Regions from separate parts of the Anaerobacillus sp. ABR4_321 genome, predicted to be linked through region 2. Evidence: a T-box and tRNA genes for the amino acid it is inferred to sense, from the RefSeq annotation. Region 2 holds a T-box; the other holds one or more tRNA genes.
The links. A T-box is a leader RNA that pairs with one kind of tRNA and senses whether it is charged. The one in region 2 lies ahead of ACXADT_RS09740 (valine--tRNA ligase), so its partner is inferred to be a tRNA-Val.

Region 1 (3,485 bases), 1.7 Mb from region 2:
TCTAATTGATCAACAATTAACCTCAGCTTTTTTAGTTCTTTCTCTTGCAATGTACCGTCCTTAATAACCATCTTAGACCGCCCAGAAACCAATCCTTCGATCCAGTCGACTTTCAGCTCTCCAAGTTCGATTAAAACCAGAGTAAGTACGAGTACTAAAGCTATTAACAACGTCACTAGCACATTTTCCCCAGCAATCGGCTGTACGATCAAGGAACCCATTCAAATCATAATAACGACCTGAGCGATCGTCATCTGATTAATCGATTTTCGTCCTGCAATCCGCAAGATGAACGTTCCTCCAACAACGAGTAATACAGCTTTCCATAACAATGAATAATCCAACACACCCTCTCCTCCTTCTCATGAAGTCGATCTCGGCTATCACACATTCTAGTTTTCACTGAAAGATGAGACATTATGAAGAAGTGGTTGTTTCTATCGAAGGTTTAAGACAATAAAAAAAGACTTCTACACTGTAGAAATCCTGACGTTTAAGTATCAAATATGTAACTGGTACCGGTGGTCGGGTTCGAACCGACACTCCTCACGGAACACGATTTTGAGTCGTGCGCGTCTGCCAATTCCGCCACACCGGCATAAAGACAATTTTTTAATTTCGGAAAGTAAATGGTGCCGGAGGCCGGGCTCGAACCGGCACGGAGGTACACCCTCCGCAGGATTTTAAGTCCTGTGCGTCTGCCAATTCCGCCACTCCGGCAGGACTTTTTAAAAAAATATGAAGATTGGAGGCGGCACCCGGATTCGAACCGGGGCGTAAGGGTTTTGCAGACCCGTGCCTTACCACTTGGCTATGCCGCCGTTATAAAAATGGAGCGGAAGACGGGATTCGAACCCGCGACCCCCACCTTGGCAAGGTGGTGTTCTACCACTGAACTACTTCCGCAACTAATATGGCTGGGCTAGCTGGATTCGAACCAGCGCATGACGGAATCAAAATCCGTTGCCTTACCGCTTGGCTATAGCCCAACATAATGGGGCGACTGATGGGAATCGAACCCACGAATGCCGGAACCACAATCCGGTGCGTTAACCACTTCGCCACAATCGCCATTATTTTAAATCTTAATTGGCAGGGGTAGTAGGAATCGAACCCACACCGGAGGTTTTGGAGACCTCTGTTCTACCTTTAAACTATACCCCTATCAAAATGGTGGAGGGGGACGGATTCGAACCGCCGAACCCTGAGGGAGCGGATTTACAGTCCGCCGCGTTTAGCCACTTCGCTACCCCTCCAAAACAGGCAATTATCATTGTAATATATACTATATATAAAAACAATGGAAATTGATACCTTTTTGAGAAAAATGGTGCCGGCCAGAGGACTTGAACCCCCAACCTACTGATTACAAGTCAGTTGCTCTACCAATTGAGCTAGACCGGCAACATGGTGGCTCCGGACGGAATCGAACCGCCGACACGTGGATTTTCAGTCCACTGCTCTACCGACTGAGCTACAGAGCCATGTTTTAAACATTCCGCTTTTACGTTATTTAGATCTAGCTTATAGTAAGAGTTTAGGTTGCCCTAAAGGGCTACAATTAAAATTCAGCTAAGATGCTTATTCGACGTAGTGGAATTTTTTGGTTGCACTCTACCGAGTACTCCCATTGATTTCTAGCAAGAAGTCTATTCGACGTAGTTAGAAATCTTAAATTGGTTGCGGGGGCAGGATTTGAACCTGCGACCTTCGGGTTATGAGCCCGACGAGCTACCGAACTGCTCCACCCCGCGATAATATAATGAATTTTCTAAACCAACTATGTTGATTGAAAATGGCGGTCCCGACGGGAATCGAACCCGCGATCTCCTGCGTGACAGGCAGGCATGTTAACCGCTACACCACGGGACCTTTGAAATGGTGGAGGATGACGGGCTCGAACCGCCGACCCTCTGCTTGTAAGGCAGATGCTCTCCCAGCTGAGCTAATCCTCCACAGAGTAAAACAATAAATTAAGTTGGTGACCCGTACCCCGTACGGGATTCCGACGCGTTAGCTAGTCCCGCTGCGAATCTTCTTGAGATTGCATCTTGCGGGGGAACCCTTGGGTGAGAAGCCCGTAAGCTTCTTTGAAAAATGGTGACCCGTACGGGATTCGAACCCGTGTTACCGCCGTGAAAGGGCGGTGTCTTAACCGCTTGACCAACGGGCCAATCTAGTATGTAGCTGGCGGAGAGCGAGGGATTCGAACCCTCGAGACGGCGTTGACCGTCTACACGATTTCCAATCGTGCTCCTTCGGCCACTCGGACAGCTCTCCATGGCTCCACAGGTAGGATTCGAACCTACGACCGATCGGTTAACAGCCGATAGCTCTACCACTGAGCTACTGTGGAATAATGTTTAGCCTGGCGACGTCCTACTCTTGCAGGGGGAGAGCCCCCAACTACCATCGGCGCTGAAGAGCTTAACTTCCGTGTTCGGCATGGGAACGGGTGTGACCTCTTCGCCTTCATCACCAGACTTCTAACAGCTCGCACTTTCGTGTGATTGCTAGCGACAAGATATATATTACAATATATTTTGTCATTTTTCAAGGAAAATTTTATTCCCTGAAAACTAGATAGCACGCAACATCGTATTCCAATTTTTTAGGTTAAGCCCTCGATCGATTAGTATTCGTCAGCTCCACGTGTCGCCACGCTTCCACCCCGAACCTATCAACCTCATCATCTCTGAGGGATCTTACCAGCTTGACGCTGTGGGAAATCTCATCTCGAGGGGGGCTTCATGCTTAGATGCTTTCAGCACTTATCCCTTCCACACGTAGCTACCCAGCTATGCTCCTGGCGGAACAACTGGTACACCAGCGGTGTGTCCATCCCGGTCCTCTCGTACTAAGGACAGCTCCTCTCAAATTTCCTGCGCCCGCGACGGATAGGGACCGAACTGTCTCACGACGTTCTGAACCCAGCTCGCGTACCGCTTTAATGGGCGAACAGCCCAACCCTTGGGACCTACTTCAGCCCCAGGATGCGATGAGCCGACATCGAGGTGCCAAACCTCCCCGTCGATGTGGACTCTTGGGGGAGATAAGCCTGTTATCCCCAGGGTAGCTTTTATCCGTTGAGCGATGGCCCTTCCATGCGGAACCACCGGATCACTAAGCCCGACTTTCGTCCCTGCTCGACTTGTAGGTCTCGCAGTCAAGCTCCCTTGTGCCTTTACACTCTGCGAATGATTTCCAACCATTCTGAGGGAACCTTTGGGCGCCTCCGTTACTCTTTAGGAGGCGACCGCCCCAGTCAAACTGCCCACCTGACACTGTCTCCGCACCGGATCACGGTGCTGGGTTAGAATGTCAGTACAGCCAGGGTAGTATCCCACCGACGCCTCCACCGAACCTAGCGGTCCGGCTTCTATGGCTCCTACCTATCCTGTACAAGCTGTACCAAAATCCAATATCAGGCTACAGTAAAGCTCCATGGGGTCTTTCCGTCCTGTCGCGGGTAACCTGCATCTTCA
Region 2 (3,485 bases):
CTTATTCTTCTCAAGCTGTGCTTCAGCTTCAGCCGTTTTTGGCTTGATCTGCAGTTCGATCGGTTTACTTGGTGCAACGTTCATTTCCGCACGGATGTTACGAACAGATCGAATGATCTCTGTAAGTAAAGCCATGTCTGCTGCTGCATCCGGGAAGTGAAGGGCATCCTGTTTCTCTGGCCAGCTAGCGACAGTGATTGATTCTCCTTTATGAGGAAGGTGCTGCCAAATTTCCTCAGTAAGGTAAGGCATAAATGGATGAAGCATACGCATCGTTTGATCTAACACGTAAGCTAAAACAGAACGAGTCGTCTTCTTCGCGGCTTCATCTTCACCATACAATGGCAGCTTCGCCATTTCGATATACCAGTCACATAGATCATCCCAGATAAAGTTGTAAAGGTATCTTCCAACTTCACCGAATTCATAGTTGTTGATCAATCTTGTTACTTGGTCGACAGTGTCGTTCAGTCGAGTTAAAATCCATTTATCAGCGGTTGATTTTTCGCCAGTAAGATCGAGCTCATCGTATTCCATGCCATCCATATTCATTAGGGCAAAACGAGAAGCGTTCCAAATCTTATTCGCAAAGTTCCAAGTCGACTCAACTTTTTCCCAGTAGAACCTTAGGTCATTCCCTGGTGAAGAACCAGTTGCAAGGAAGTAGCGAAGAGAGTCAGCACCATACTTCTCGATAACATCCATCGGATCTACTCCGTTACCAAGAGACTTACTCATCTTTCGTCCTTCAGAATCTCTTACAAGACCGTGAATCAATACATCGTTGAACGGACGCTGTTCAGTAAATTCGATGCCTTGGAAGATCATGCGAGCTACCCAGAAGTAGATGATATCGTAACCTGTTACGAGTACATTCGTAGGGTAATAGCGCTTGAAGTCTTCTGCTTCTTCATCAGGCCATCCCATTGTAGAGAAAGGCCATAGAGCTGAACTAAACCATGTATCAAGAACGTCTTCATCTTGATTCCAGTTCTCGATGTCTTTTGGTGCTTCATCACCAACATAGATTTCGCCTGTTTCTTTATGGTACCAAGCCGGGATACGATGTCCCCACCACAGTTGACGTGAAATACACCAGTCACGAATGTTTTCGATCCAATGAAGATACGTCTTCTCAAATCGTTCAGGTACGAAGTTTACTTTGTCCTCAGATTTCTGAAGGTCGATCGCTTGTTTTGCAAGAGGTCCCATTTTAACGAACCATTGCGTTGAAAGATAAGGTTCTACAACTGCACCGCTTCGCTCAGAGTGCCCTACAGAATGAACATGCTCTTCAATCTCAAAGAGTGTGCCTGCTTCTTGAAGGTCCTTAACGAGCTGCTTACGACATTCGAAGCGATCCATCCCTTTATATTTACCAGCATTATCGTTCATCGTACCGTCTTCGTTCATCACAAGAACACGCTCTAAGTCATGACGATTTCCGATTTCAAAGTCGTTAGGATCATGTGCCGGAGTGATTTTTACTGCACCAGATCCAAACTCCATATCAACATAATCATCAGCTACGATTTCAATTTCTCGTCCTACGATCGGAAGGATCGCTTTCTTACCAATAAGGTGCTTATATCGCTCATCTTCAGGGTGTACAGCAATCCCTGTATCTCCGAGCATCGTTTCTGGACGCGTCGTCGCAATTTCGATATGCCCTGAGCCATCTGAGAGTGGATAACGCATGTGATAAAAGTGTCCTGTTACTTCATGATGGATAACTTCAATATCAGAAAGAGCTGTTTTCGTCTGAGGATCCCAGTTGATAATGTATTCGCCTCTGTAGATGAGACCCTTCTCATATAATTTAACGAAGACTTCACGAACGGCGTTTGAAAGGCCGTTATCAAGCGTGAAACGCTCACGAGAATAATCGAGAGATAAGCCAAGCTTCGCCCATTGACTTCTGATAAAGTCTGCATATTCTTCTTTCCATTCCCATGACTTTTCAAGAAATTTTTCTCTTCCTAAATCATAGCGAGAAGTCCCTTCTTCGCGTAGTTTTCCTTCTACTTTTGCCTGAGTGGCAATACCAGCGTGGTCCATCCCCGGTAACCAAAGTACATCATAACCCTGCATTCGTTTAAAACGAGAGAGGATATCTTGAAGCGTTGTATCCCATGCATGCCCGAGGTGCAGCTTACCTGTTACGTTCGGTGGTGGAATAACAATCGTGTAAGGCGTTTTGTCCTTATCACCTGTTGCTTCAAAAAACTTCCCATCTACCCAATACGGGTACCATTTCTGTTCAGTTGCCTGTGGATCATACTTTGTCGGCATCGTTAGCTCTTTATTAGCCATTACCATCCATCCTTTCCAATCAATAAGTCGATAGCAAACAAAAAAACTTCTCCCATCCTTAGTGAAAAGGACGAAAGAAGTTTCGCGGTACCACCTTTATTTACAGCTCCAGAAAAAAGAGAGAAGCTGTACGCTTCATTGAATAACGGATTCACCGGTCTCTCCTACTACGATTTCAGAGAAACAGCTCCAGGGCGACTTCAAATGTTACGTTCCTAAGAAATCTCGCAGCGAATGATTTCTCTCTCTGAAGGGTTCACATTTTACTACTCCCTATCGTTGCCTGTCGACTATTTGTATTCATAAGTTTACCTGTTGTATAAAAAACCGTCAAGATACTATTAGCCCTTTTTACTATCATAACCACTTTCTTTTTTACTTAATCACCCAAACTACTGTCCAAACATAACCTGATTGTATCGAGAGTACTATGAAGGGGACCTATACATGAAAAAGCGATTTGGAGGACTCAACCGCTATCAGCTTCCACCGGCTTTTTACAAATTCAGAGACATACTGGCGCAATTCGTACCGCCTTTTATCTTCTTTCAGGCGATAAGAACGATTCTCTTTCCAACTTCAGTGGATGTGCTTATCTTGATTATCCTCGTAGCATTAGAAGTGTGTTTTTATTTTGAATGGATTTAAGCACGCATATTTTGTAGTGTCGTCGTAATTCCATTCATCACTTCTATTTTTTTGGTGAAATGACGGACATGCTTCATGTGTGACCAATCTCTCTGATTCGATAGAAAATGTGTCACACTGTTAAACAACGATTCAGGAAAATACAAATAACTTGCGAGCAAATCCTTTTCTTCTTCATGCAGAGCAAACTGACTTTCATAGTGAGAAATGTTTGAGACTAACGTATCTGGGTTGAATTGAAACGGTGGTACCGAAGCACGAATCATGTACGTAAGATCTCTCACCGGAGAGTCTACTACGGATTTTTCGAAGTTAAGGAAATATCCTTTTTCTCTTCCTACAACAAAATGAGAAGCTGAACACTTCCCATGACAGAGCACAGTTCTGTATCGTTTCGTTTCATTCGTTTGTTCAAACCAATAGTCTAGTCGTGACTTTGATAGGTCACAATTTTTCATGAGTTGATGAAAATGGGTCGCAACAGCCAATTCAAATGGAGAGAGATAGATGCGTTTTTCAATATC

Region 1: it has a tRNA-Val gene. The T-box ahead of ACXADT_RS09740 (valine--tRNA ligase) is inferred to sense a tRNA for this amino acid. The anticodon was not compared.

What each region holds. Positions count from the first base shown of each region.
Region 1 covers NZ_JBSWTK010000001.1:224,730-228,214, forward strand. Annotated here, with positions in the region: gene ACXADT_RS01170 (YetF domain-containing protein) at 1-176, opposite strand, end outside; gene ACXADT_RS01175 (hypothetical protein) at 222-347, opposite strand; tRNA gene ACXADT_RS01180 (tRNA-Leu) at 514-598, opposite strand; tRNA gene ACXADT_RS01185 (tRNA-Leu) at 631-720, opposite strand; tRNA gene ACXADT_RS01190 (tRNA-Cys) at 747-821, opposite strand; tRNA gene ACXADT_RS01195 (tRNA-Gly) at 832-906, opposite strand; tRNA gene ACXADT_RS01200 (tRNA-Gln) at 915-989, opposite strand; tRNA gene ACXADT_RS01205 (tRNA-His) at 996-1,071, opposite strand; tRNA gene ACXADT_RS01210 (tRNA-Trp) at 1,091-1,164, opposite strand; tRNA gene ACXADT_RS01215 (tRNA-Tyr) at 1,172-1,256, opposite strand; tRNA gene ACXADT_RS01220 (tRNA-Thr) at 1,329-1,404, opposite strand; tRNA gene ACXADT_RS01225 (tRNA-Phe) at 1,409-1,484, opposite strand; tRNA gene ACXADT_RS01230 (tRNA-Met) at 1,678-1,754, opposite strand; tRNA gene ACXADT_RS01235 (tRNA-Asp) at 1,797-1,872, opposite strand; tRNA gene ACXADT_RS01240 (tRNA-Val) at 1,880-1,955, opposite strand; tRNA gene ACXADT_RS01245 (tRNA-Glu) at 2,099-2,173, opposite strand; tRNA gene ACXADT_RS01250 (tRNA-Ser) at 2,189-2,280, opposite strand; tRNA gene ACXADT_RS01255 (tRNA-Asn) at 2,282-2,356, opposite strand; rRNA gene rrf (5S ribosomal RNA) at 2,367-2,483, opposite strand; rRNA gene ACXADT_RS01265 (23S ribosomal RNA) at 2,613-3,485, opposite strand, start outside.
Region 2 covers NZ_JBSWTK010000001.1:1,899,482-1,902,966, reverse strand. Annotated here, with positions in the region: gene ACXADT_RS09740 (valine--tRNA ligase) at 1-2,313, opposite strand, end outside; T-box leader at 2,377-2,602, opposite strand; gene ACXADT_RS09735 (hypothetical protein) at 2,761-2,961, shown strand; gene ACXADT_RS09730 (hypothetical protein) at 2,958-3,485, opposite strand, start outside.